Regions from separate parts of the Shewanella pealeana ATCC 700345 genome, predicted to be linked through region 2. Evidence: predicted binding sites of a transcription regulator. Region 2 holds the regulator's gene; each other region holds the start of a gene.
The links. Region 2 encodes LexA, which represses DNA repair genes until DNA is damaged. Its sites were predicted from a motif close to TACTGTATNNNNATACAGTA; they were not measured.
Positions count from the first base shown of each region.

Region 1: a site for LexA is predicted at 2,341-2,360, ahead of dinG (ATP-dependent DNA helicase DinG). Genes of this name have one in related genera too.
Region 3: a site for LexA is predicted at 1,889-1,908, ahead of recG (ATP-dependent DNA helicase RecG). Genes of this name have one in related genera too.
Region 4: a site for LexA is predicted at 2,066-2,085, ahead of SPEA_RS08550 (DNA topoisomerase III). Genes of this name have one in related genera too.

Region 1 is NC_009901.1:3,234,963-3,242,453, forward strand. Features, by position in the region: gene SPEA_RS14060 (DNA polymerase II) at 1-2,283, opposite strand, end outside; gene dinG (ATP-dependent DNA helicase DinG) at 2,384-4,456, shown strand; gene SPEA_RS14070 (sulfite exporter TauE/SafE family protein) at 4,465-5,238, shown strand; gene SPEA_RS14075 (primosomal replication protein) at 5,235-5,897, shown strand; gene SPEA_RS14080 (DUF2057 domain-containing protein) at 5,907-6,617, shown strand; gene SPEA_RS14085 (histone deacetylase family protein) at 6,648-7,491, shown strand, end outside.
Region 2 is NC_009901.1:4,855,550-4,863,040, forward strand. Features, by position in the region: gene plsB (glycerol-3-phosphate 1-O-acyltransferase PlsB) at 1-1,510, opposite strand, end outside; gene lexA (transcriptional repressor LexA) at 1,919-2,539, shown strand; gene SPEA_RS20985 (cell division inhibitor SulA) at 2,536-3,084, shown strand; gene coxB (cytochrome c oxidase subunit II) at 3,562-5,136, shown strand; gene ctaD (cytochrome c oxidase subunit I) at 5,146-6,750, shown strand; gene SPEA_RS21000 (cytochrome c oxidase assembly protein) at 6,753-7,328, shown strand; gene SPEA_RS21005 (cytochrome c oxidase subunit 3) at 7,331-7,491, shown strand, end outside.
Region 3 is NC_009901.1:4,725,158-4,732,648, reverse strand. Features, by position in the region: gene recG (ATP-dependent DNA helicase RecG) at 1-1,872, opposite strand, end outside; gene SPEA_RS20400 (calcium/sodium antiporter) at 2,090-3,013, opposite strand; gene SPEA_RS20395 (AMP-binding protein) at 3,194-4,849, opposite strand; gene trmH (tRNA (guanosine(18)-2'-O)-methyltransferase TrmH) at 5,162-5,848, opposite strand; gene ridA (deaminase RidA) at 5,990-6,373, opposite strand; gene spoT (bifunctional GTP diphosphokinase/guanosine-3',5'-bis pyrophosphate 3'-pyrophosphohydrolase) at 6,401-7,491, opposite strand, start outside.
Region 4 is NC_009901.1:1,960,026-1,967,516, reverse strand. Features, by position in the region: gene SPEA_RS08550 (DNA topoisomerase III) at 31-2,049, opposite strand; gene SPEA_RS08545 (hypothetical protein) at 2,240-2,509, shown strand; one part of gene SPEA_RS08535 (IS3-like element ISSpe3 family transposase) at 2,662-3,013, shown strand; one part of gene SPEA_RS08535 (IS3-like element ISSpe3 family transposase) at 3,013-3,890, shown strand; gene purF (amidophosphoribosyltransferase) at 3,928-5,442, opposite strand; gene SPEA_RS08525 (CvpA family protein) at 5,542-6,030, opposite strand; gene SPEA_RS08520 (SPOR domain-containing protein) at 6,146-6,775, opposite strand; gene folC (bifunctional tetrahydrofolate synthase/dihydrofolate synthase) at 6,768-7,491, opposite strand, start outside.

The DNA.
Region 1 (7,491 bases), 1.6 Mb from region 2:
ATTCGACGTTTGCTCGGCAGGCTCTGCGCCATTTAACGTCATGACATATTCGATTCGTGCCCCACGCTTGGCAAAGCGTTGATCTTGGTTGATGTCACATAAAGCGCGGGCAACTTTTAAATGAGGTGCAGATTTAGCCGTATAGTCCTCTAGATTACGTCTCAAGTGCTTAGTAAAAATAAGCTCATCATCAAGCTCACCACTATGTAGGCTATCGATAATTTCTCTAAGGTATGTTGTTACATCCAAATGCTGGAATAAGCGCTCGTAAAGTTCATATTGAACTCGCCGTGCCAATGGCGACCAGTCACTACGTACTTGCTCCATCCCCTTAAACACTAACCCTAACTCCCCCGAAGTTTGACGCTTTGTCCCAACATAACGTTTCTTAGACCCCTCTACAGAACCTCTCAATGTTGGCATAAAGAACTGTTCAAAGTGGGTTTCAAACTCTAATTCTAAAAAGCTCTCTAACTTAAACTCTTGGGTCAGCTTATCGCGCCATAACTGGTTTACTTTCTCAGCTAATGATTTGCCGGTCTGTGCAACCTGCTCTTGCTCGAAGTCATTGCCAAGCCAGACGAAGGTGGAGTCAGTATCACCATAGATAACCTTATAGCCTTCAGCCTCGATCCAAAGCCGTGTTTGCTTCATGATTTCGTGACCACGCATGGTAATCGAACTGGCAAGCCTTGCATCATGAAACACACAGCCGCGGGAACCTAGCACACCATATAGGGAGTTCATGATAATTTTTATCGCTTGAGATAAGGGCGCATCATGATGTGCCTTGGCTAGTTCTCTCTGTTCAGACAAGTTTTTGATCAGCATGGGGAGAATCGGCTTTTCACGACTAAACTGAGCGCCAAGAAAACCGCTAACGGTTTGCTCTTCAACTTGAGTGAGCCCCTCTACCAAGCCTTTAGGGTCGATCAAGAAAGTGCGTATAATTGAAGGATACAAACTCTTAAAGTCTAACACTAAAATATGCTGATATAAGCCCGGAACCGAGTCCATCACATAGCCGCCTGGGCTTTCGATGCCATCGCTGGCGGGTTTACTCGGAGCAACATAACCCGCACGGTGCAAGTGAGGCAGATACAAGTTGTTAAAAGCAGCCACCGAGGCCCCTACCCTCCCCAACTCAAGGCCAGTCAACTTGGCTCGTTCAATCGCAAAATCAAAGAGGTGTGTTTTTTCGAAAATATCCCACACCAGTCGGCAATCAGTAAGGTTATAGTGCGCCAGTGCAGGCTTATTGTTTAAAAAGAGATCGTTGATTTCATCCATACGGTTATCAACATTGTGGATAGCCTTTCCTTCATCTAGCAGTGCTTGCGAGACAAACTCTAATGAATAGCGGTCGAATTGATAAAAAGCCGCCTTCAACCAATCAATACCGTCTAGTACCACACGCCCAGGCAACGATAGTGTTTCAGGGCGATACTTATCTTCAACCTTCCAACCTAGCGGGTGATTATCACGCCCTATCGTTAATGCAATACCATGATGTTTTGCGCGGCGATAAAGCAGTGCGAGATCGAATGTGACTACTGACCAACCTATAATAATGTCGGGATCATACTCAGCAAACCAACTAATCAACTGATTGATTAATTGCGCTTCGTTCTCCACCCATTCAATGTAGTTAGCATCAGTCTCTTCGGCCTCACCAACCATAATAACCTTTTGATACACGCAACCTTCAGTCGTTTGGCCATACAGCCCCACAGAATACAGCTCCCCAGCGAAGCTACACTCAAAATCTAAAGAGATTGCATTAAGCGCTATCGTCGACACAGCCTGACGAGCTCGACTTGCGATAAACAGTGGTTGCTGTTGAGATACTGCATTCGTGCCAGTTCTTGCAACAAAATGGCCGTAAAACTCTGCATCTAATGCGATAAAACGTTCGACGAGAAAACGATGTTCTACTTTAATATCTGACTCGAACAGTTCGATATCAAGATCTTTAGCAGCCCTGTTTAAATTTCGCTGCTGGCGGCCATCGACACAATATAGCGCCTCGACCGGCGTGTTAGCAAAACAGCTAAGAGCTACAGGGCTTCGACGGACGCCTCTCAGTTCTGAGCTCGCCAGTAATGCAGTCGCATCTGTCGCCTGAACAAAGCACACATGTTCTTGGTTAGGAATTTCAACAGTGACTGGCCCATTCTCGGTCTGAACAAAATACTGCAGGTGCAGGCCCCCCTGTCGGTTGACCGCATGGCGAGTCAGGACTCGACCTTTAATCACTTGCTGCTCGTTCAACCTAGAATTCATACTTTATACTCAATTAAATACACTAATAATCACTAAACGCTTCTTAGGCTAAGTAATCACTGTTATTATGTACAGCACTATTTATTAGCTTAGTGCATTCATGTTATCCGCAGACGTTAAAACTCAAATTCGTACTATATATAAAGGCATTTCTACATCTTTGCCTAACTTTCGCCCTCGTCGAGAGCAGAACTATATTGTTGCGGAAATATCAAAAACGCTTGCGGGTGAGTACGACAAGAATCGCCGAATTATTGTGGTTGAAGCGGGCACGGGTATCGGTAAGTCGCTGGCTTATATCCTCGGAACCATTCCACTAGCACTCGCGAATAAGAAAAAAGTCTGTATTGCCACGGCCACAGTCGCGCTACAAGAGCAGCTGTTGCATAAAGACCTGCCATTTTTCCTACAGCAATCTGGACTCGACTTTAGCTTTGGTTTAGTTAAAGGCCGCCAACGTTATGTCTGCTTATCTAAACTCGAGATGCTCGTTGGCCCAGATAACAGCACCCAAATGGCGATGTGGCAGAGCAAACCCGATCAAAGCCAAGTGGATATGCTCGAAGCTCTGCTTAAGGATTATCACTCAGGTGTATGGAATGGCGAGCGAGATACGCTAACCAAGCCGATCCCCGATCATCTGTGGCAACAGATCGCCTGCGATAAGCACAGTTGCCATCGCCAACTTGCCAGCCATCGTAACTGCCCTTTTCACAAGGCACGAGAAGATCTCGACACTTGGGATGTACTGATTGCCAACCATAGTTTGCTTTTTGCCGACCTAGAGCTGGGCGGCGGGGTTATTTTACCCGATCCCGAAGACCTATATTACGTCATTGATGAAGCACACCACTTACCAATAGTAGCAAGAGATTTTAGTAGCGCTCAATCTACCGTGCGTGGTGCAAACGATTGGCTTGAAAAGCTCAGCAAGACCACCAGCAAGTTACAAAACCAAATCAAGAGCAACTACATTATCGCCCCGGCGCAAGCCATGCTGGATCATATTGGCGATATCACAGGCCTTTTAAACCAAGTGGCTCAGTTTTGTGACTCCCAATCAGCCAAATTTGATAATCCAGAAAACCGCTTTAGATTCGAGCATGGCAAGTTACCGTCGGCATTATTAGTACAAGCCGAAAACCTTGCTACCGCCTCCAATGTGGCGCTAAAGCAGTTTAATAAGATGCTAACGTTGCTCAACGAAGCGATAAAAGATGGTGACATTCCAAAGCACCAATCGGAAGCCTTGCTATCTGAAACAGGTTTTATGCTGCAACGGTTAGAAAATCTTCAGAAACTTTGGAAGATGATGGCCAAAGAGGATAGCCCCAAGGGTGCACCTATGGCCCGCTGGATTGAACAGCTTACCGGTAAACAGGCCGACTATCTCTTTAACGCATCCCCCATCGAGGTCGGCTTTATGCTGGAAAACCTGTTATGGGACAAAGCCGCTGGCGTGGTGCTATGTAGTGCGACCTTAAGAGCGCTAAATAATTTTAACCACTTCACTCATCAAGTCGGCTTATCGATCAATGACGGTAGTCGTTACTTAGCGTTAGACTCGCCGTTCGATTTTGAGCAGAATGCGACACTATTCTTACCAAAGATGGACAGTGAGCCAACGGATGATAAATATACCGATGAGCTGGCTAAACATATTATCGCTCTGGTTGAAGATGAGATGGCAAGCTTAGTGTTATTCGCCTCGTACTGGCAGATGGAAAAAGTGGCCGATCTGGTCGAAAGTAAAATTAAGACAGGTCTACTTATTCAAGGCACGGCACCAAGACAAGAGATCTTAAAGCAGCATAAAGCCCGCTGTGATGAGGGTAAGCCGAGTATTATTTTTGGTACTGGCAGCTTCTCAGAAGGGCTCGACTTGCCAGGGGATTATCTGACTAACTTGATCATCACTAAGCTACCATTTGCGGTTCCAACCTCACCGGTTGAACAGGCGCACTCGGAATACATCAAAATAAAAGGCGGAAACCCGTTTTTACAGCTTACTATTCCCGATGCTTCACGCAAACTGGTGCAAAGCTGTGGTAGATTATTACGTAAAGAACAAGATTACGGCCGGATTTCCATTTTAGATAGACGTTTGGTGACTAAACGCTACGGCAAGTCTCTGCTAGATGCCCTACCACCTTTTCGCCGTGTGATTGAATAGGACAAGTTTTGGATTTACTTCTCGACCCTAGTAGTTGGGCCATACTCGCATTAGTGGGATTTATTGCTGGGTTTATCGATGCCGTATCAGGCGGCGGTGGACTACTTTCGATTCCCGCACTACTCACAATGGGCGTTCCTCCCCATCTGGCGCTAGGAACCAATAAGCTTGCTGCGAGTTTTGGCTCATCGATGGCGGCTTACACTTATTATAAACAGAGACTATTTTCTCCCTCTTTGTGGTACCACACCTTTATCGCCACTTTTATTGGCGCGGTAATCGGTACCTTCATCGTTTATCATATCGATAATCAATGGCTAGAAAAGTGGCTACCCATCATGATCATAGCCATTGCTCTCTATACCTTGTTTCAACCCAATGCCATGGGCGATAGCAACCATAAATCTCCGCAAAAGCCAAAAAACAAAATGAAACAGTGGTTACAGGGGTTACCACTGGGTTTTTACGACGGCTTTGCAGGGCCCGGCATCGGCGCATTCTGGACAGTATCGAGCACCGGGTTACACAAACTGCCTTTGCTATATAGTTGTGGACTCGCCAGAGCCATGACCTTTACCAGTAACTTAACCTCCTTGATTATTTTTATCGCGTTAGGAAAGGTGAATTTTGCCATAGGCTTATCCATGGGAGTTTGCATGATGGCAGGCTCTTATATAGGTGCACATTCGGCTATTAAGTTTGGCCTACCCTTTATTCGTCCGATTTTCATTACCGTTATACTATTAATAGCAGCGCAGTTAGTTTGGAGTGCTTGGTTATGACAACCAACGAATTAGTTCAAAAGCTCAAGTTACAACTTAAGCAATTAGAGCAAGAGGTATTACAGCACGATTCTCGCTTGCCACCGGGACAACGCAAGATGATGCTGGATGTCGAACGTTTCAATAATGAGCTATTTATTCAGGTTGGCGGCCAGCTCCAGCCGTGTATCGATCAACTATCTAAAAATATTGCCCAACTTGAGCAACTACTCAGGGCAAAGCGATCGCCTTACACCATAGTGTCGAGCTGCGAGAAAATACAAGATAGATTCAGCGCACTCAAGCGTGCCCTAGCAACCACAAGTATTAATGTTAAATCAATTGAACAGCAAAAACGTAGCCGCAGAGCTTATGCAATTAAGCGAGGAATTAAGTCTCATAATGAAAGTGGTTTTAATTGGATCGCCTCAAATGTGATGCAAAATAGCCATCAACTCTATGAAGAACTTAACAAACATTTGAACTGGGCTAAGATTATTGAACAAAAAATTGAAAATTTGCAATCTTCACTTGAAAACTGTCATAGTGCTGACAAAATCAAGCTGCAGAATGAGATCCTTACTCTGCATAGTCGACTAGGAAAGTGTCGGCAAGCTACCAGCTATATTGAAGATCGCATCCAACTATTCGAACGACCTTTTAAGAGTCAAAATCGTTAAGGAACAAAAATGAAACCACGTTTAACCATTACCGCACTTCTTGCTCTATGTGGTTCTTCAGCAGCCTTTGCCGCTGACTTCAACATCCCAATGGCTTTCGAATACATCGCAGTTGATGGTCAAGAGATAAAGACTAGCCTTTTCAATCATAAATCTGAGATTGAGCTTGATAAAGGCACTCATAAAATCGCCATCCGTTATAACGATCTTGTTGCAGATGACTTTAGCGACAGTGAAACAAATATCAAGTCGAATGCTTTCGTGGTGACAATTGATGTCGATGGTGATTATAGCTACCAGCTAAAACCCGCCGATGGTGAGTTTGTTAAAAACCCAAAAAGCTTTGCTAAGGCGCCGCAAGTCGTCATAACTCGTGAAGACAAAGGCAATGTTAGCTATAAAGTCACCCAGACGAACATTGGCGAAGAGTCATTCGTTTCTCGCTTATTCAGTGGCAATAATCCAACTGACGTTGATGCAGAATCTGCTGCAGTCACAAGTTCTGCTGCGACAGTAGCATCGATTCCAACGGCTCCTGTTAGCAAGCCATCACCCGCTGCCACAGCGACCATGCCAGCAGTTGCAGCAACAAGCCCAACGCCTCCAGTGACTTCTGCAGAAGAAGCTGCCAAAGCCGAGCAGATGCTACAATATTGGTGGTTGCAAGCCGACGAGCAAACGCGTAAAGAATTCATGAGCTGGGCAATTAAGCAGCTTTAAGTTAGCAGCAGTTCTTACTCAAGATTGTGTATGGTCCCTCTAATCTATGACGCCAGCTACTCCAAGCTGGCGTTACCTCCTCTTCATCGCTTTCCAATTAGTAAATACCGCGCCTTATATGAATACCTGCTCGAGCAAGGTATTGCTGAACAACCGCAATTTATCGCCCCCACAAAAGCGAGCATCGAATATCTCACAGCGTTGCACGACCAAAGCTATGTGAAAGACTTTATTTCAGGTGAACTAGACAGCAAATTAATGCGCCGAATTGGTTTCCCGTGGAGCAAAGCGTTAGTCGAACGAACCTTATATTCGGTAGCAGGCACCGCACTGACCTGTGAGCAAGCGATAACCCATGGCTGCGCCATTCATTTAAGCGGCGGTTACCATCATGCCCACCAGCAGTTTGGCAGTGGCTACTGTATTTTTAACGATCTCGTACTCGCGGCGGTGAATAGCCAACAAATTGATGATATTGAAACTGTGCTCATTTTCGACTGCGATGTTCATCAAGGTGACGGGACAGCAACGATTGCACAATCATTAAATCATGTCATCACTTGCTCTATTCATTGCCATCAAAACTTCCCAGCACGAAAACAGCAATCAGATTACGATATCGAGCTTGATAAGGGCACGTCAGATATTGAGTACGTAGAGACTGTAGAGCAGACACTTGCCTACCTTATTCGACTGCATAAGCCAGACCTGATTATTTACGATGCTGGTGTGGATATTCATAGTGATGACAACTTGGGGTATTTAAATATCAGCACAGATGGGATCTACGCCAGAGACTTAGAAGTCATCCATCAAGCTAAAACAGCACAAATACCCATTGCGTGTGTTATAGGAGGGGGATACAGTAGAGATT
Region 2 (7,491 bases):
ACCAGCTAGGCTTTTGGTCTGGGTCTTTAGCTATATCTTCACGCCAGCTAGGAGCCTGCTCGTTCAAGAAGTTATGCAAGGTGATCGGCTCACCGAAGTTAACGTAACCTTGGCCAAAGTTGCCTAGCTTACGAATGGCGCCAAATACCTGCCAAACTGACTCTTTCTTTTTCTTCTTTCCGCTCAACTCTTTATGGTAAGTCGCCACTTCCATTACATGGTCATAGCCTAAATACACTGGCACTAGCGTCACTGGGCGTTCAACACCACGCAGCACACTGTTTAGGGTCATAGCGAGCATTCCCGTTTTCGGCGCCAGCAGACGACCTGTACGCGAACGGCCACCTTCTGTGAAGTACTCTACAGAATAGCCTTTGGTAAATAGCTGATCTAAATATTCACGGAACACGGCAGTGTAAAGCTTGTTGCCACCAAAACTACGACGAATAAAGAAAGCACCACCACGGCGGAACGCAGGACCCGCAGGCCAGAAATTAAGGTTAATACCCGCTGCGATATGCGGCGGTACCATACCTTGATAATAAAGAATATAAGACAGTAGCAGGTAGTCCATATGACTACGATGACACGGCACATAGACAATCTCATGTCCGTCGTGGTGCAGCTGTCTTACCTGCTCGGCACCTTTAATGTTGATGCCTTTATAAAGCTTGTTCCACAACCACGTTAGAAAACGCTCTGCGATACGCACTAGGCTATCGGAGTAATCTGCAGCCACTTCATCAAGGTACTCCATCGCTTTAGCGCGAGCTTCGGCCTCGGTGATCTTCTTGCTTGCCGCTTCCTCTTTAATCGCCTTGGTAATCGAATCTGATTTAAGTAAAGCGTGGAACAGTGCCTGACGCTTAGGCAGCTGAGGCCCAGTCATCACTTTACGTTGGCGCTGAAAGTGCACTCTTGCGACACGAGCAAGCTTCTGTGCAATACGCTTATCAGTGCCGTGCTCATCAGCCATATAACGCAGTGAAACGGCATTAGAAAACTGCACGAAATTATGTCGACCCAAGAACAAGATCATGAGGCACTTGCGTAACCAAGTTGGGTTTTGGCGCTCGAGTACCGCTGCGCGCATAGTGTCGTCTTCTTTACCAGGGGTACGACCCCAATAAAGGCTCACCGGCACCAATTGAATGTCTAATTCGCGATTTTGTTTATGTACGCTAAGGAGTCTCTTGAAGCAATCTATGTACTGCTCACCACCTTCTCGCTGGCCGAAGAGAGGCTTACTCCCTTCTAGGCAGACCACTCGTGGTGCCTTAACCCCATTGACCTCCAGCTCCTCGTAAGGGCTTGGTAAACCAAGTTTCGCCGTCATTTCGCTAAGCGCAGCGATGTCACTGACAGATTCAGTCTTCATGACATAAGCGAGTGGTTTACTCGGATCTAAGTTGAGATCGTCGAATGGGTCGTGAGGCACAACGACAGTGTGAACTAATTGACGCTGTAACCAGCGTAAAGATTTGAACCAAAGAGAGTCTTGTTTGGACATGATTTATTTGCAATGTTAGTCGCTTCTAATAAGGCGCTAGAATAGCAGATATTGAAATAGTTTGCGCAATTCTCTTCTTACCGTACCGAATCCGGTTTGTACATTTATAGAACAATGACTTAGCTTAAAATTTAATAACTTAAGCCAATACACAATGATTAAATCGTGTTCATTTCAAATTCATTATCACTTTCAGTCACCCACCTTAATAAGCCGTTGGTATTAGATAAGACAAGATTACCGATGAATCGCAGATTTAAACCCTTTGCAACGAGTTTCATCTCGCTGGATTTATTTCATTTGAAACCGGATCCCACACAGCGAAAAAAAGTTATAACTGGTTATTACTTGCACTCACTAAATTACTGTATATACTAACAGGTACTGTATAGAAAGACAGGGTTAATAATGAGACCACTTACACCACGCCAAGCAGAAATTTTAGAGCTAATTAAACGCAATATTGCAGATACTGGTATGCCACCAACCCGCGCCGAGATCGCAAGGCGTTTAGGGTTTAAGTCTGCCAATGCTGCCGAAGAGCATCTAAAAGCATTAGCCAAGAAAGGCTGTATCGAAATTATGCCGGGCACGTCTCGTGGCATTAAGTTAACCCAAGAAAGTACTGAAGAGCCAGATTTAGGCTTACCACTCATCGGCCAAGTTGCCGCAGGTGAACCAATCTTAGCCCAAGAGCATGTTGAGCAGCATTATAAAGTCGACCCAGCTATGTTCCGCCCATCGGCTGATTTTCTACTGAGAGTCCGTGGTGACAGTATGAAGAATATCGGTATTCTCGAAGGTGATCTGTTAGCAGTACATAAAATAGAACAGGCTCGTAATGGTCAAATCGTTGTCGCTCGCGTCGAAGACGATGTCACCGTTAAGCGTTTCGAGAAGAAAGGCAACAAAGTTTTCTTACATGCAGAAAACGAAGACTACTCACCAATTGAGGTGGATCTAGCAAACCAAAGCTTAAGTATTGAAGGTTTAGCCGTTGGTGTGATCCGCAATGGAGACTGGCAATGAACAAACTATTAGGAGTTAGCCCACGTCACCCGGGGCTTTGGCAAGACAGACCGTCTACGAGCATGAGTGCAAACTCGGGCAATGAGATCACTAGCATGGTGACGAAGACTCAAGGCCGCGATGAGCTCACTCAGATTAGTGCTCAACTTTCACAGCTAAGCCAACAAGGCCGCTGGATTGTACTGATAAGCCCTCCTAATATTGGTTATAAACAGATGTTAGCGGCGGCAGGCGTTAGAATGGACCGGATTTTACTGGTCCACGCTAAAGACGAGGTTGAAACACTTTGGGCAATGGAAAAAGCATTGACCAGTGGCACCTCAAGCGCAGTAATCACCTGGACTAATTCGTTAGATGCTCGCGATAGCCGACGCTTACAGATTGTTGCTAAAAGCGCACGCGCTGTAGGCATGATTATCGAAAATGCCATTGAAAGCGCCGATGCAAACTCTACTGAAGTTAACAATAGCCATTTACTCGATAGTTCAGTAAGCGCTCAGGATTGTAGTTTTGTACAAGCGTCATTATTTGGCGCCATTCATTAATACACTCAGTTAACCCTCTTTCTAACGACCAAGTTTCAGCTAAAGACTCTTGGTTTTGCTAAAGCTCTCAATCGAGAGCTTTTTTATTGCCAAAAATTTATTTTCATAATAAGCAAATGAATCAAAAAGTGATCTTGATCAATATTTAAACACCAAGTAGTGTAGGAAGTGATAACAACGATATTTTGTTATATCCGAACGATTTAGTCGTCGGTCTTTGTTTCTGAACTTTAGATCCTGATCAAGAAACAAAGGCTGAAATCGGCCTGATATATTTCAGCCGTAAGTGCCTACGTGGTTACACAAACCAGTATTGAATACTGGAATACAATAGTCGCTGTCGTAATAACGACAAGTTTGACAAAACCACTCGCGCACTTTGAAGTCATCGTTGCTTTTTTGGGAACTGAAGAGTTTACATAGAGCAGAGACTTACTGTGTGACTCTTCTTTGTCTTGCTGACAGAGGAGAAGTCTAGTGAAGCAATTGTTGTATAGTGTACTGGCGTTGCTATTTACGCCCGTGCTTGTTGCATCAGAAATGCCACTCAATATGACAGAGGGTGTGACGGATATCAGTAACAGGGTTTATAACCTGCACATGATTATTCTCTACATCTGCTGCGCTATTGGCATCTTAGTATTTGGCGTAATGATTTATGCCATGATCAACCACCGCAAATCAAAAGGCGCAGTTGCCGCCAACTTTCATGAAAGTACTAAAGTCGAGATCCTGTGGACTATTGTACCTTTTATCATCTTGATACTTATGGCCATTCCCGCAACCAAAACATTGATTGCCATGGAAGACCCCAGTAATGCCGACCTAACGGTCAAGATCACTGGCTCACAGTGGAAATGGCATTACAGTTATTTCGATCAAGACATTGAGTTCTTCAGCCTATTATCGACACCGCGTGAACAGATAGATGGCGATGCAACCAAAGGCGAAAACTACCTGTTAGAGGTAGATAAGCCCTTGGTTTTACCTATCAATCGCAAGGTACGTTTCTTAATGACCTCAGAAGATGTTATCCACTCCTGGTGGGTGCCCGCTTTTGCTGTGAAAAAAGATGCCAATCCGGGATTTATTAATGAGGCGTGGACCCGCATCGACAAGCCCGGCACATACCGAGGTCAATGCGCAGAGCTCTGCGGTAAAGACCACGGCTTTATGCCGATTGTAGTGGAAGCACTATCGGAAGAGGATTTCGATGCCTGGCTAATCACTCAGCAACAACACGCGCAAAATGCTGAAGCGGCAGCTAAGACTGCTTTATCGCAAACCTTGACCATGGAAGAGTTAATGGCTCAAGGTGAGCAAGTCTACCTAGCAAGGTGTGCAGCTTGTCACCAACCTAACGGGGCAGGCCTTCCAGGTGTATTCCCATCCCTTATTGGCAGCCCGATAATTAAAGGAGCGGTAGCCAGCCATGTAGATATTGTTGTAAACGGTAAACCCGGCACCGCAATGCAAGCGTTTGCAAAACAGCTAACGGCCACAGAAATCGCTGCCGTGGTGACCTTCGAGCGGAATGCTTGGGGTAATGATTCTGGCGATATGATCCAAGCTTCGGATATCGACTCGGGGAGTTCAACGCCTGCGGCATCTGATGACTCAGACACAGCAATTGCCACCACATTACCGGCAACGTTACCTGAAACCCAGCAAGCAGACATACCGGCAACCGAGACTGTCGTAGAAGTGACTGAAGATGTTAAAGCCGTTGTTTTAGATGACTTAACTATGGATGAATTGATGACCATGGGTGAGAAGGTCTATATGACTAGCTGTATTGCTTGTCACCAAGCCACTGGCGCTGGCTTACCACCAGCTTTCCCGTCATTGGTTGCGAGCCCGATTATCAAAGGACCTGTTTCAGACCACCTTGAGATGGTCATTAATGGTAAGCCTGGCACGGCGATGCAAGCGTTTGGTCAACAGCTCACTCCTCAAGAAATTGCCGCGGTCATTACTTTTGAACGCAACGCATGGGGTAATGACTCAGGAGATGCTGTGCAAGCTTCTGATGTTGATGGTCACGGAAAGTAGGGGATTAACATGAGCACGATTACACAAGATTCACCAGCCGCTCACGACGATCACCATGATGACCATCATCATGGGGCGCCGAAAGGCATCATGCGCTGGATTTTAACCACCAATCACAAAGATATTGGTACGCTTTATTTATGGTTTAGCTTCATCATGTTCCTGACCGGTGGCGCCATGGCAATGGTGATCCGTGCAGAACTGTTTCAACCGGGCCTACAGTTAGTCGAGCCCAACTTTTTTAACCAGATGACCACAGTCCATGGCTTAATCATGGTATTCGGTGCGGTAATGCCGGCCTTTACCGGCTTGGCTAACTGGTTAATTCCGATGATGATTGGTGCGCCAGATATGGCGCTTCCGCGAATGAATAACTGGAGTTTTTGGATCCTACCTTTTGCATTTTCGATCTTGCTAAGCTCGCTATTTATGGAAGGAGGCGGGCCTAACTTTGGTTGGACCTTCTACGCGCCGTTATCGACAACCTATAGCCCTGACAGCACCGCATTATTTGTGTTTGCCGTTCACATAATGGGAATTAGCTCAATCATGGGTGCGATTAACGTGGTTGTCACCATAGTTAATATGCGCGCGCCGGGCATGACTTGGATGAAACTACCGCTATTTGTATGGACCTGGTTAATTACTGCATTTTTATTGATTGCCGTGATGCCCGTGCTTGCAGGTGTAGTCACCATGGTGCTGACAGATAAATACTTCGGCACTAGCTTTTTCGATGCCGCTGGCGGCGGCGACCCTGTGATGTTCCAGCATATCTTCTGGTTCTTCGGCCACCCTGAAGTCTACATCATGATCTTGCCCTCTTTCGGCATTATCTCAGCGATTGTGCCCGCCTTTAGCCGCAAACGTCTATTTGGTTACTCCTCTATGGTTTATGCCACGGCGAGTATCGCAATCTTGTCGTTCTTGGTTTGGGCACACCACATGTTTACCACTGGCATGCCGGTATTTGCCGAGCTCTTCTTTATGTATTGCACCATGTTGATTGCGGTGCCCACCGGAGTAAAGGTGTTTAACTGGGTAGCGACTATGTGGAGAGGCTCGATCAGCTTCGAGACCCCCATGTTGTTTGCAGTGGCATTTATTATTTTGTTCACTATCGGCGGCTTCTCAGGTTTGATGCTGGCGATTACTCCCGCGGACTTCCAGTACCATGATACCTACTTCGTAGTGGCGCATTTCCACTATGTGTTAGTCACCGGAGCCATATTCTCGATAATGGCGGCGGCCTATTACTGGCTACCAAAGTGGACGGGCAACATGTATAGCGAAACATTAGGCCGCTGGCACTTCTGGTGTTCAGTTATTTCGGTGAACGTATTGTTCTTCCCAATGCATTTTCTTGGGCTTGCGGGTATGCCACGACGGATCCCTGATTATGCGATTCAATTTGCCGATGTTAACCAGATAGTCTCCATCGGGGGATTTGCTTTTGGTCTGTCGCAGCTGATTTTCTTAGCCGTGGTGATTAAATGTATTCGCGGTGGTGAGAAAGCGCCAGCTAAACCGTGGGAAGGAGCCGAAGGTCTAGAATGGACAATACCAAGCCCCGCTCCCTATCACTCGTTTACTACGCCACCAGAGGTGAAGTAAACATGGCTGAGTTAAAGCGTAAATCCAATCGCAAACTGATCATAATGCTAATTATTGGCGCTGTGGGCATGTTTGGCTTTGGATTTGCGCTTGTTCCTTTGTACGACGTGTTGTGCGACGCACTGGGGATTAACGGTAAAACCCAAAATACCGCCAGCGTTTATCAGCCCGTTGTAATAGATAAAAACAGAACCATTACCGTAGAGTTTGTGTCTCAGGTGCAAAGTGATATGCCTTGGACGTTCAAACCAGAGGTTAATACTATGCAAGTTCACCCCGGCGAGCTTATACGGACTCATTTTGTTGCAACAAATTTGTCTGCAAACCATATTGTTGGCCAAGCGATTCCGTCGGTGTCTCCCGGGCAAGGCGCCGCTTATTTTAATAAAACGGAATGTTTCTGTTTCAATCAGCAAGTATTAAAGGCCAATGCCGAAGCTGATCTCCCACTGATATTTTTTGTGGATCCCGAATTACCAGATTCAATATCAACCTTGACCCTCTCTTATACGCTCTACAACATCACCGACAAAGGCTATGTCGCCAGCACTGCTGTAGAGCAAGGAGCTGCTAGATGACCATTGAAAATAAGCACGAAAATTATTACGTTCCAGAGCAAAGCGCTTGGCCGATTATCGGTGCAATTGGACTATTTCTGATCGCCTTTGGTGCTGGTAGCTATGTTTCACAACTGCAAGCAGAAGGCGGCAGCGGCGGCTATATCCTACTCGCAGGGATTGC
Region 3 (7,491 bases), 130 kb from region 2:
ATCTTGCTGGGCAATAACAAAGCCATCATTACTTTGTCTCAGTACCCCAATCCGCTTGGTTGCCGTTGCCGATAATGGTGCCTTGTATAACAGCACGCAGTGACTGGCTACCGCGCCACGACCCACACGACCTCTAAGTTGGTGCAGCTGGGCTAGGCCCAAACGTTCAGGGTTTTCAATGATCATCAAGCTGGCATTGGGCACATCGACTCCAACCTCAATCACGGTCGTAGCAACCAGCAGGTTGAGTTCTCCGGCTTTGAAATCTGCCATGATCTGCTGCTTCTCAGCGGGCTTCATACGGCCATGCACTAGGCCAACTTTTAACTCGGGCAGAGCACGTTTAAGTTCTTCTGCCGTATCTTCAGCAGCCTGACATTCGAGGGCTTCAGACTCTTCAATTAAGGTGCAAACCCAATAGGCTTGGCGTTTGTCGTTAATTGCTGCCTGACGGACACGCTCGAGGACCTCTTCGCGGCGTTGTTCGGAAATAGCCACTGTGGTTACCGGGGTTCTTCCTGGCGGCAACTCATCGATAATAGAGGTGTCGAGATCGGCATAGGCGGTCATCGCCAAAGTACGCGGGATCGGGGTTGCCGTCATAATCAACTGGTGTGGATGAAAGCCCTGACTAATGCCTTTTTCACGCAGACCTAAGCGTTGGTGTACGCCAAATCTATGTTGCTCATCGATGATAATCAGCGCTAATTTATTAAACTGTACCTGCTCTTGGAAAATAGCATGGGTGCCAATCACAATATGGGCATCGCCAGATTCTATATCGGCTAATGACTGGGCTCTGGCCTTGCCTTTGAGTTTTCCTGCAAGCCAGCCGACTTTTAGCCCTAAAGGCTCAAACCAGCTCTTGAAATTGATTGCGTGTTGCTCGGCTAGTAATTCTGTTGGTGCCATCATTGCTACTTGATAGCCGCTCTCTATTGCCTGCAGTGCAGCTAAGGCGGCGACCAAGGTTTTACCTGAGCCCACATCGCCTTGTACCAATCGCATCATTGGCTCGTGCTTGGCCAAGTCTTGGGTGATGTCGGCGACAACTCGCTGCTGTGCGCCCGTAGGCTTAAAGGGCAAAGAGGCTAAAAATGGATTCAGTAGCTGACCCGTGGCATTCATACTGACCGCGCTATCACGGTTGCTGCGCTGGCGCAGTCGTAACATGCTCAGATTGTGAGCCAGTAACTCTTCTTGGATAAGACGTTGCTGCGCCGGATGCGTACCTTGCTCCAGCTCGAAAAGTGAAACCTGATTATTGGGCCTATGTAAGATCTGTAGCGCTTGTTTTAAATCTAAATTATTTGGCTGCAGGTTAGTGGGCAGCAGTTCCTGTAAGCCACCATTGTCTAGCATAGCGAGTGCTTGCTCGGTGAGCTTAATCCAACTGGCTTGCTTTAAGCCCTCGGTGGTTGGGTAGACAGGGGTCAGCGTATCGCTTAGCTGTAGGTCTTCACCCGGTGAGATGAGCTTGTATTCTGGATGAATAATTTCAACGCCGTGATTACTGCGGCGTATTTCACCGTAGGCTCTAATAGTCATGCCTATCTCTAAGCCGTTACGCTGGGCAACAGAGAAGTTAAAAAACCTTAGGGTTAAGCTGCCAGTATCATCGCGCACGGTGCAGGTGAGCATGCGCTTGCGGCCTTGAATAATTTGGCTCGACTGAATAATGGCTTCGATGGTGCCGTAACTGCCGGGATAAAGCGAGGCAATAGGATAGACTTGAGTGCGATCCTCGTAGCGCAGCGGCAGATGAAACAACAGATCTTGCACTGTTGTTATGCTCAACTTAGCTAGTCTCTCGGCCATCTTCTTCGCGACGCCTTTGAGATCTGTGATAGGAACAAGATCGAGTCTTTGCAAACTGTTAGCACTCAAACACTGTAAATTTATACATATATTATCAGAGTTATCGGTTTACGCAAATTTGGCGTTTATTGGTTTGGGAGTCAAGCAGCTAATTAATGTGGGCTGGGTGGCGACAGTCGTGAAGCATGTCAGCAGACTCGGGATAGACTGCCACAAAAAAGGCCTAAACTGCGACTGCAATTTAGGCCTTTTCTATCGAGTTACTTCAGGATTAAACTTGAGCAACCAGGTAGCCAATGTACACTAGGTAACCTAGTACTAACAGAGCTGCTTCACGGCGACCGATGCGTAAACCCGTGTAGGCAAACGGCAGTAAGATCATTGCAAAGGCAATCATTGAAATCCAGTCTAGCGTACTAATTTCGCTGCCAACAATCGGGTGGATAAGTGCGGTAACGCCCAAAATACCTAGAATATTGAACAGGTTTGAGCCAACCACGTTACCAATCGCGATATCGCTCTGACCTTTAAGCGCTGCCACAACCGAGGTAACAAGTTCTGGCATGCTGGTACCGATAGCCACGATAGTTAGGCCGATAATCACTTCGCTAATGCCGAATGATTTCGCCATAGCCACTGCGCCATCAACGAATAAGATCCCGCCGCCCACTAGCATGCTGATACCGATAACGATAAATAGCACAGATAGCATAGGGTTTTGCTTGGTATCTTCTACATCATCGTCAGTCTGCTTTTCGGCAGTGAAATAGCTAAAGGTTAAGTAAGCCACAAGTAGTGCAAATAGAATTGCGCCATCCCAGAAGCTTAAGCCGCCATCAAGTAGCAGGCTCCAGAACAGTAGCGATGCACCAATCATGATTGGAATATCACGGCGTACCATTTGTGACTCGATCTTAATCGGGCGAATAAGCGCTGTGATACCTAAAATCAGGCCGATGTTGGCGATGTTTGAGCCAATCACGTTACCTAAGGCGATGCCGCTATTGCCTGCAATTGCTGATTTTACGCTAACCGCAAGTTCAGGAGCACTGGTACCAAAGGCAACGATTGTTAGGCCGATGATAAGAGGCGTAAGCCCCAATCTAAGTGCGATTTGGCTTGCACCTCTAACTAAGGCTTCTGCGCCTATGGTCAGAATTAAAAAGCCGCCGAGTATCGACAATAAAATAAACATGATTAACTCTATAAATTGGATGTTTCTGAAAGGATGGCAAGAATAGTTTCTTTCAAAAATTGCGCAATAGAAAACTGCTTCTTAGTCATTAAATTTAGTTAATTGATGGTTTTTTATCCAGCAAATAAAAACGGCACCCCTGAAGAGTGCCGTATGCATGGCGATTAAAATAACTCTAGCTTAGATTTCATCTTCCCAGCAAACTTTTCCGCCACGAATGCCGTCGACCTTCTCACTAAACTTCTTCTCAAGCACATGGCGTTTAATCTTAAGGGTTGGAGTGAGTACGTCATTTTCAACATCCCAAGCTTCATTCACAATAACGATAGCATCGACTGTTTCATGTGACTCTAGGTGTGGGTTTACCGCATCTATGGTGTTTTTCAGCGATAGCCTTACTTCTTCCCTAGGTTGCAGTGTAGCGCCTTCAGACAATTGCACTAAGGCAATTGGGTGTGGCAGGCCTGAGCCGATAACACAGATCATCTCTATGTGAGGATCTTGTGCCAATTTGCGCTCAATCGGTACTGGAGCAACATACTTACCTTTCGAAGTCTTGAAGTTATCCTTAACACGGCCAGTAATGCTGACGTTGCCCTCATCATCGATAGAGCAGAGATCACCAGTGTGGAAGAAGCCATCGTCATCGAAGCTCTTAGCTGTCTCTTCCTCTTGCTTGTAATAACCTTGCATTAGGCCTGGGCTCTTAACTAGCAGCTCACCAACATCCGAACACTTGGCTTCACAGCCTTCGACCGCACGGCCAACGGAGCCAATTTTACGGGCATCAAATGGGTAGTTAATAATTGAGTAGGCGCAGTTTTCGGTCATGCCCCAAGCCTCACTGATATCGAGACCAATCTTGTGATACCACTCAACCAGTGATGGCGGGATCGGCGCAGAACCTGAGCCGAGCAGGTGGCAGTGCTCTAGACCTAAACCTTGATGAATTTTACGTTTTACTATGCTGCTAATGATCGGCACTTTAAGCAAAAAGTTAAGCTTGCTATAGCCAATCTTATCGATAATATTTTTCTGGAATAGGCTCCACAGGCGTGGCACTGAGAAGAATACTGTGGGTCTTGCACGCTGCACGTCGGCAACGAAGCTATCTAGGCTCTCGACGAAGGCAACACTACTACCTGAGTAGAAAGAAGAACCTTGAATCGCGACACGCTCGGTAATATGTGCCAGTGGCAAGTAAGACAGTAATCTGTCTTCGACGTCTGTTTTAAGGTCGCGTACTACCGCTGTGCAAGTCCAGGCATAGCTGGCAAAATTTTGAATCGCACCTTTAGGCTTACCAGTCGAGCCTGATGTATAGATGATGGTCATCACTTGCTCAGGTGTTGGCAGCGGCGCATCAATTAAAGGCTGGCCCATATTGAGCATCTTATCCCAATGATACTGAGATGGCATGGTGTCGTACGGCATAGCAATACGCAGAATATCGCCGCCAACACCCGCTTCTTGATCGGCCCAATAATCGAGCTTACCGATAAAAATTGCCTTAGCTTCACTGTGCTCTAGGGTGTAGCGAATAGTGTCTGCGTTAGCGGTAGGGTAGATGGGGACACTAATATAGCCGCCGTGCATCAGGGCTAAATCAGTAATAAACCATTCGGCACAGTTTTTAGAAAGCACGGCAACTTTGTCACCAGGATTGAGGCCAAGGTGTCTCAATGCGCCTGCAATCTGCTGCATCTTGGTTTGTACATCACGCCAAGTAAAAGTCTTATATTGGCCGTCAATAGGTTGCTTTAGGTAAACTTGATCACCTTGTTTTTCAACCCAATGTTCGAGCATTTCAATTGGGGTTTTCATAGAAGATTCCATCGCATTTCCATATTGATTGTTGTCGGTTCTAATTCAGCTTATACCTGTACTTTTGTTTTAATCGTTCGTTTAACAAGCTGTTGCAATCTTGATTATGGCGAAAAATGTGATCTAAGACAAACTTTTTCAAACGGGTGTTACAATTTTGTTGAATTGATTTTCAGGAGAATACTTAAAATTACTATAACGAGCAGGAGGGGATATAAAAATACCAGCGGCAAGCTGGTATTGATTATAGGTTTTGCATTTATTCCAAAAGCTGGCTCTTAGAACCTAGTCTTTGCAATGGCTCTTAGTAATAGTTCTAAGGAGTTATTCAGAAGGAGCCCGCATTTTTTGCCACCAGTCTTCATCCGCTACAATTTGGCCTTCTGCATCTATGGCTGGATAAGGCAGCTTCTTGCGGCGACAAGCCTTAGCATAAATAGGGTGCCCTTCCTCAAATAGCTTAATCTGGCAATAGGCGTCATCCAATTTTCGCGTGCCATACATGCCTGCCTCAGTGCGTTGACGTTGAGCTTCATACATAATCAGTGCGGCAGCAACGGATACGTTCAGTGATTGAACCATGCCTATCATTGGAATGATGATGTGTTGATCCGCAGCAGCTATGCCTTCAGGGCTGACGCCATCACGCTCGTTACCCATAATAACCACTGTAGGTTTGGTGTAATCAATCGCTCTGAAATCGACAGCGGTATCTGAAAAGGTCGTTGCTAGAATCTGCATGTCTTGATCGCGAAACGCTTCTACAGCTTGCGCCATACTCTGGTGTACGCGAGTCTTAACCCATTGTTGGCTGCCTGACGCCGTGTTGCCCGATACGCGCATTTCTAGTTCGGACCAAACCGCATGGACTTCATGTATGCCCGCCGCATCAGCGGTACGTAGCACGGCGGCAATGTTATTACCCTTGTGCACGGTATCTAGGCATACGGTGAGATCGGGTTGGCGGTTATCAAGCATTTGGTTGATGCGGGCGAAACGTTCAGGACTCATGATTGGCTTCTATTTTGTACTTTGGGTTAAGTTATTCGTTGCTGTTGGAGCGATAAACAAGGTTTAACGTGGCAAACGTTAAATAGCTAACGTTAAATAAAAAATGGGCGCCGTAGCGCCCATATGGTTGGCTGATGAGGATTAAATCTCCATCACTCCATCCATCTCAACCAGTGAGTCTTTTGGCAGTTGTTTAACACCAATAGCAGCACGAGCTGGGTAAGGTTGCTCAAAGTAGCGACCCATAATTTCATTTACGGTAGCGAAGTTGCTCAAGTCAGTCATAAAGATATTTAGCTTTACGATATCGCTTAATGAGCCGCCAGCGGCTTCACAAACGGCAGTTAGGTTGTCAAAGACTTGCACAACCTGAGCTTCAAACTCATCGCTAACCATTTCCATGGTCTCTGGAACAAGTGGGATTTGGCCTGATAAATAAACTGTGCTACCCACTTTAACCGCTTGAGAGTAAGTGCCAATTGCTTGTGGCGCTTTAGCGGTCGCGATGATTATTTTCTCTGCCATGATCTTTCCTTGTCTTTATTGAGTAAATTAACGGTTTCTCGATGTACGAAGTACCTCTGGAAGTACTCTGATCCGACGCATCACGTTAGCCAAATGAATGCGGTCTCGCACTGAAATACGTAGGTTGATGAGGAAAACTCGCCCATCACGCTCTTCAGTCGTTAAGTTATGAATGTTTGAACCTGCAGAGGCTACAATCGAGGTGATCTTGGCTAATGCACCTTGGTGGTTAACAATTTCAACCCTAAGGTTAGCTTGGTACTCGACGCCTTCAGCACTATCCCACTGTACAGGTATGTACTTGTCTGGCTCACCCTGATAGCCACGAATGTTAGCGCAGCTTTCCATGTGCACCACTAGGCCTTTACCTGGGCTTACATGGGCAATCACCGCGTCACCTGGAATTGGACGACAGCAGTTAGCGAAGGTCACTAGCATGCCTTCTGCGCCACGAATAGACATGGTAGGCACTTCTTTGTGCTCTTCTGTATGGAGCTGATCCCCAAGCAGTCGCTGTGCGATAACAATGCTCATGGCATTGCCTAGGCCAATATCGGCAAGTAGCGAGTTGAGTGAGTCATGCTTGGTATCACGAACGACCTTATCAATCTGCTCTTGAGATAAGCCATCTAACTTAGTTTCACCGAGCGCATGATTAAGCAGTCGCTTACCGAGTAGTACGGCATCATCTTCTTTCAGGCTTTTCAGTAGCTGACGGATTTTAGCTCGTGCCTTACCTGTCACTACAAAGTTGAGCCAGGCCGCATTTGGACGGGCGCCATTTGCGGTAATGATCTCTACGGTCTGACCGGAGATCAGTGGTTGACTGAGCGGGTAAGCTTGACGATTTACCTTGGCACCTACGCAGGTATTGCCCACGTCGGTGTGGACTTCGTAAGCGAAGTCGACCGGGGTAGCGCCCACTGGTAGCTCTAAAATACGGCCTTCAGGGGTGAACACGTAGATCTCTTCAGGGAAGAGCTCAGTCTTAAAGTTTTCAACAAATTCGAAAGAGGTACTCGCGCTTTGTTGGAGTTCCAACAAGCTTTGCATCCACTTACGAGCACGTACCTGAGTGGTGGTGCCTTGCTCGGCTGAGCTGCCTTTTTTGTACAGCC
Region 4 (7,491 bases), 2.3 Mb from region 2:
AGTTACTAAACAAGAACTCAAGCTGATGATTTAGGAGGTCGCTCTCTTAGCCTTAGTCGTACTCACTCTTTTAGCTGACGCTTTCTTAGCTGTAGCCGATTTTGTCGTAGCCGCACTCTTATTGCCCGAGTAACGACGCTTTTTAAAGCCGCTATCAGGAGATTTAACGCCCTGCAACGAGGTGGGTAACTGCGCCCCAGCCTGCTCGATAAGCTGCTGCAGTGATATTAATAAAGGCGCCATAAAGCTTTGATATTTAGCCTCTTTACGACTAATAGCATCGAGATTATTTTCCCAAAGTGCCGTCATGTCCGGTGTGGTCGCACTCAGGGGTAAGCTGTTTATCAAACCCTTGCCTACCTCTGTCGCTAAAATAGACTTACCTTGACGCGTTAGGTAGTTTCGCTTAAACAACAACTCGATGATCCCAGCGCGAGTCGCCTCGGTACCGAGCCCATCAGTCTCCTTTAATATTTTGCGGATCTCACTGTCGGTCACATAACGGCTGATCCCTGTCATCGCGCCCAGTAAAGTGGCATCGCTAAAGTGCTTTGGTGGCTGAGTCTGTTTCTCCAGTAACTCACCGCGCTCACATAACAGAATTTGGCCCTTTTTTAGGGCGGGAATGTTGGCTAGATACTCGTCATCATCAGTTTGTTGCTTTTCGCTTTGGCTCTTCTCTTTATTTTGCTTAAGCAGTTGCTTCCAACCCAATGCCACCTCTTGTTTGGCCTTGGTTTTAAATAAGCCACCTGCAATGATTATCTCAACTTGAGTCTCTTTATAAAGATACGCAGGATAAAATTGCATCAAATACTGACGAGCAACCTGTAGATACAACTGCTTCTCAGCCTGATTTAAGTTTTGTAAATTAGCGGTCTTCTCGGTCGGCACTATCGCGTGGTGAGCCTCAACCTTTTTATCATTCCACGCCTTAGATTTAAGCTTGCTATTAGGTTGCTCTATGCCTGACACTAACTCACTGGCACCATTCAGTACGGCACCTATGACGCTCGGAGCCAAAGCATGTTGTTCAGCAGGTAGATAACGGCTATCTGAACGGGGATAGGTGATAAGCTTATGTTTTTCATATAAAGACTGGCAGGTATCGAGTACTGACTTTGCACTCATACCGAAGCGTTTAGCCGCATCAATCTGCAGTGCCGATAAGCTATAAGGCAAAGGTGCATTTTGTTTCTTATCTTGTGCTGTTACCTTTTCTACGGTGCCGTTTTGGCCATTTATACGCCCGACTACGTTTTGCGCTAACCCTTTTGAGAGTACTCGCCCCTCTTCATCCATATAAGGCTGGCAGGCCTCACTTGGTTGCCATTTTGCACTAAATCGCTGCTGATTATCGGTCGCTAAATGCGCCAACACCTCATAGAAAGGTTTAGAGATAAACTCGGCAATTTCGGCGTCGCGGCGAACCACTAAGCCCAGCACAGGAGTTTGCACCCGCCCAACAGACAGCACGCCTTGATAGCCGACTTTGCGCCCTTGAATGGTGTAAGCCCGGGTCATATTCATGCCATAGAGCCAATCGGCGCGAGAGCGCGCTAAGGCTGAGGTCGACAGAGGAATAAACTCGCGGTTAGAGCGTAACTGCCCTAATGCCCTTTTCACCGCTTGTGGATTCAAGTCACTGATGAGTAGACGCTGCGCGTTTTGCAATTTTGGGCCTTTTACGCCTAAGTGGGCAATGATCTCATCGACCAATAGCTGCCCTTCTCTATCCGGGTCGCCGGCATTTACGAGCTGGCTCGCCTCTTTGACTAAGCCTCGCAGCACCGCTATCTGGCCGCGCATCTTATATTTAGGCTTCATCTTCCAGGTCTCTGGCACGATTGGCAGATGCTCGAACTTCCATGACTTGTACTCTGGTGAGTATGCATCTGGTTCAGCCTGTTCGAGTAAATGACCGACACACCAAGAGACACAATCGCCATTTGCGGCGCGAATAAAGCCATCACCTTTCTTTAAGGGTTTAGGCAACACATCGGCAATAGCTCTACCAAGGCTGGGTTTTTCAGCAATATATAAGATCATTTAGAAAAATTAGGATTACTGTATAAATTAACAGTAACTGTACATCGAAGCGCTAAATGGTGCAAATGAAAGCCGTCCCTCAAAAGGCATTATTCGCTGCATGAGTAAGTTTTGCTCAGCCAATGTAAATCTTGTTGAGAACAGTTCTCATTAAGTGTTTTAATTCTCTCATCTTAACTATGGAGAAATAATGATGCTAGCAACCTTAAGTCACCGAGGAATTAGACTCGATAAACTTATGCTTTTCCACTTACTACTTGTCACATCATGGCTGTTAATTATCGCTCCATTTTTTCACTCAACAGTTAACCAGGTTCCAGTGTTACTCAGCAGCGCATTAGTCCCTCTAACCTGTATCAGTATCTTATTCGGTCTAAAATTAGGTCACGGCTTTAACAAGAAGTCGTATAGTTTTTTATTTGCTAGCTGGATGCTAGTCTGGTTAACCCAGCTGATTTAAGCGTTAGGTAATAATACCAATCAGTATAAGAAGTTGATCGATATGAAGCCGGTGTTTTAGACTGAAAACAAAAAAGCCGAGCAGATGCTCGGCTTTTAAACATAACAACTTTGTCCCGTCCTGAGATAAGTTGACACATTGGAGACTTATCTATGAAACCTTCAGGTTCTATCAGCAATAAACGTACTCAGCGTGATTACACATTAGGCTTTAAATTAGCCGTCGTCAGCCAAGTAGAAAAAGGCGAGCTGACCTATAAGCAAGCTCAAGACCACTATGGTATCCAAGGAAGAAGTACCGTCCTTACATGGTTACGAAAGCATGGTAGATTAGACTGGTCCCAGCCTATTGAGCACTCTCCTATGTCTAAATCTAAAGAAACGCCAGCCCAGAAAATTAAGCGATTGGAGAAGCAAGTCTCTAATCTAGAAATGAAAAACATGATTTATGGCGATATGGTCGAGTTGCTTAAAAACGAATACGGCATCGATTTAGAAAAAAAGTACTTAGCCGAACGCTCTGGTTCGCCAAAGTAAAAGGCACCATAAAGTTAGCCACAGCGAGTCGGCAGTTCAACTTATCTAGACAAGCAATTTATCAATGGAAACAACGCAGAACGGCAAAAGCTGAAACGCTTAAACCTGTGATGAAGATGGTCATGTATTGGCGCCAGTTTATGCCTAGAGTGGGGACGCGCAAGCTCTACCAGCTCATCAAGCCACAACTGATAGAACAAGGGATAAAGCTCGGTAGAGATGGGTTATTTCAGTATTTGAAGCAACAAAATATGCTGGTAAAACCCAGAAAAAATTACACTAAAACGACCAATAGCCATCACTGGCTAAGAAAGTATCCCAACTTACTAAAAGACAGAGCGGTCAAGCGTGTTGAAGAGGTGCTCGTTAGCGATATCACCTACGTGAAATCAGATGAGGGGACGCACTATTTGTCTCTGGTAACAGATGCGTACTCAAGAAAGATAATGGGATATGAGTTAAGCCATGAAATGAAAGCTTGTGACGTGGTCAAAGCATTGAATATGACGATAAAGAATCGTCAGACAACAGGCGATGCCATTCACCACTCAGATAGAGGGATGCAGTACTGCTCAGCTGAGTACCAGGAGACGTTAGCGGCAAATGGTATTACTCCGTCCATGACAGATGGATATGACTGCTACCAAAATGCACTTGCAGAGCGGGTTAATGGGATTTTGAAGCACGAGTTTTTGCTTTATCGCTGCCGTACGATGAAGGAGCTCGATATGTTAATCAAAGAGTCGATAGAGACTTATAACCATTTAAGGCCGCATCTTAGTTTAGGGATGAAAACCCCTAATGAAGTACATAAAAAAGCCAGTCGGGAGTTCCAACTGGCTTAATAAAAACCGTCAACCTATTTTAGGACTAGACACTTGCTTAAGGATGACAGACGTTATGCATCTCTAAGTTAGTGCCAATATCTTTGCTACGATTTGCCTTAGCATCATCGTTACGCAATTGTGTAATGTAATCTAAGTACTCTTGATTTACGTCATTGGTGACGTACTTACCGTCAAATACAGAGGTTTCAAAACGCTTAATACTTGGATTTTCTTTACGTACCGCTTCAATTAAATCCGGTAGCGATTGGAAAATCATGCCGTCGGCGCCGATTAAGTTATTGATCTCTTCAACATCGCGTCCATGGGCAATGAGTTCATTTGTGGTTGGCATATCGATACCGTACACATTCGGGAAACGAATTTCTGGTGCTGCTGACGCGAAATACACTTTATTAGCGCCAGCATCACGTGCCATCTCGATGATCTGCTCAGACGTGGTACCACGCACAATAGAGTCATCAACAAGTAATACGTTCTTGCCTTTAAACTCTGCACCAATCGCGTTGAGCTTACGGCGTACAGACTTCTTACGCTCTTGCTGACCTGGCATGATAAAAGTACGGCCGATATAGCGATTTTTAACGAAGCCCTGACGGTATGGCAGATCCATATGACGTGCAATTTCGAGTGCGATATCGCAAGAGGTTTCAGGGATCGGGATAACTACATCGATATCATGATCTTCCCACTCTCTCTTAATTTTTTCGCCCAACATGGTGCCCATATTAACACGGCTGCTATAAACAGAAATGTTATCAATGGTTGAGTCAGGACGAGCAAAATATACGAATTCAAAGATACAAGGAGAGTAGCTTGGCGAGTGTGCGCATTGGCGAGTATATAGCTCACCATCAAGGGTAATATAAACCGCCTCACCAGGCGCTACGTCACGCATAAACTCAAAACCCACCGCATCTAACGCAACGCTTTCAGATGCGATCATGTATTCGGTGCCTGACGCCGTTTCATGCTTACCTAGCACTAACGGACGAATACCAAATGGATCTCTAAAAGCAACTAGCCCTTGGCCGATAATCATGGCAGCTACCGCATAGGCACCACGAGTAATATCATGCACCTTGGCAACAGCATTAAACACATCTTCAGCGCTAAGATCATCTGTTGTAGATTGCTGAAGTTCATCGGCGAGTAAGTTAAGTAACACTTCAGAGTCTGATGTGGTATTAACATGACGGCGCTGCTTCAATAAACGCTCATGCAGCTCAACCGTATTGGTCAAGTTACCATTGTGCGCCAATGAAATACCAAAAGGAGAGTTAACATAAAACGGCTGAGCTTCAGAAGCGCTAGAGCTTCCTGCCGTAGGGTAACGAACGTGACCTATGCCTGCATTGCCTTGTAGACGCTGCATATGCTTTGGTTCAAAAACGTCTTTCACCAAACCATTGGCTTTACGCAATCTAAACGCGCTGCCATCGACGGTCACAATGCCAGCAGCATCCTGTCCACGATGCTGGAGCACAGTCAGTGCATCATAAATGGTTTGATTAACCGATGACTGGCCAACTATTCCGACAATACCACACATGGGTAAGCTTCCTCATTGTAAGATGTTCTATTATTTAATATTTTTGCTTTAGGTGAGACTGACGTCTCTACCTAAAACCAAGTAATGCTTTAGTGCATTTTATATTTTGGGTACAAAGCTCGAGGTGTTTTCCAAGTAGTCAAAGAACCACTGGATCACAACTCCAAATTCGGGCACGAGTGTAGAATCCTGCCACCAATCTGTGTTGGGTGCTCCGGTAAAAGCATCCATAAAAAACAGTAACGCGCTTACGATTAATGCGCCTCTAAGGGCACCAAAACACAAGCCGAGCACTCTATCAGTGCCTGACAATCCTGTTTTAGAAACCAATTGACCTATTAGGTAATTAACGAGAGCGCCTAGAATAAGCGTTGAAACGAACAAAATGGCAATTGCGACCCCATTTCGAACCATTTCATCTTGCATCTGGGTAAGATGCAAGGCGAGTTTGAGGTAAAACTGGCTGGCAATAAAAAAAGCGGCGAACCAAACAACGAGAGACATGGCTTCTTTTACAAAACCACGGACCAAACTGATCAAAGTTGATAGTCCGATAACGATAATGATGGCGTAATCAATCCAAACCATTTAAGAGATAATCCAGCATAGGGTTTAAGACGGCGCGATTCTAACAGAGACAGAGTTATTTCTCACGCTTTCACGGCGAAATAACTTTTTCTCAAACAAAGACAATCACGATTTATTATTTTTCGACAGGGCTATAAGTAACTACACGACCTTTTAGCTGCGTCAGCTTTTCAATATCATTCTGCATACGGCTCAACTTATCTTTAGAAACGTTAGGCCCAACAAATACCTTAGTTAACTGACCATCGACGGGTTTAGTCGGCAAGGTATAGGCGGTAAATCCATTATCGCGAAGGCGTTTAACTAACCCTCTAACGTTGGCTGCATTATTAAAGCTGCCAAGTTGAATCGTCCAAGCGTTCTTTAATTCAAGTGCCGGTTTAGTTACCGACTTAACTGCAGGCTTTGACTGTTGCGGCTTTGTTGGCTGCCCGCCCTCTTCGGCTATGTGCCAAGAGGCATCACCGGAACGATCGCCATTACCGGAACGTTCCTCATCGCCAGAATGAGTGGCGTTATCCAATGAAGCGCCATCAGCGTTTGAACCATCGTTCACAGCAAGATCGACCGTTTCAATTTTCTGAGCTGGCAAGGTGCTCTCTTGGATCTCGGGTCTCAAAGGTATTTCAGCAAACTGCTCTTCTTCTCGCTGCTTTTTACCATCTAATATATCGGGTAAAAAAATCACCCCTAATGCCACAATCACGATGACACCAACAAGACGGTTTTGAAATTGACTAGACAAGTTTCTCTCCCTTAAACAACTCTTTAAAACCCGCAACAGTGTAAAATGAGCCAAATACAATAACGATATCATCGCTGTGCAATTGCGCTTTGATCGCTTGCCAAGCATCGCTCATCTGCTGATAAGTGGCAGCGTCTACATCTTGCGGCATTAGTGCGTTTAACTCTGCTGCCGATGCGCCACGTGGGACCGATAAGTCGCATAAAAACCACTTATCAACATCACTTGATAGCTCAAGTAGTACCGAGCGAGCATCTTTATCTTTTAACATGCCACAAAGTGCAAATAAACGCCCTTTTACCATCGCAGCTAAACGTGATTTTAAATAACGTGCAGCGTGAGGATTATGGGCGACATCGACTATAACTTTAGGTGACGGATTAAGAGTTTCTAAACGTCCAGCGAGCTGAGTGTTACCGACGGCTTTAGCAATAATTTCGGCGGAAATAGTTGGAAAAAGGTGCTCTAGTACCGCAATAACTGTGGCGGCATTAGGTTGAGGCAAATATGGCAGTGGCAAATGCGATAAATCGAAATGCTGACCTTTGAAATGCCAATCCTCGTTAGTGCACTGGTAGCTAAACTCACTATTAACTCGATAAAGCGATGCACCGACTCGATTGGCCGCATCAAGTACCGATTGTGGACAATCAGGCTCACCTACAATTGCAGGGCGCCCTTGTCTAAATATTCCTGCTTTTTCTGCGCCAACCAAC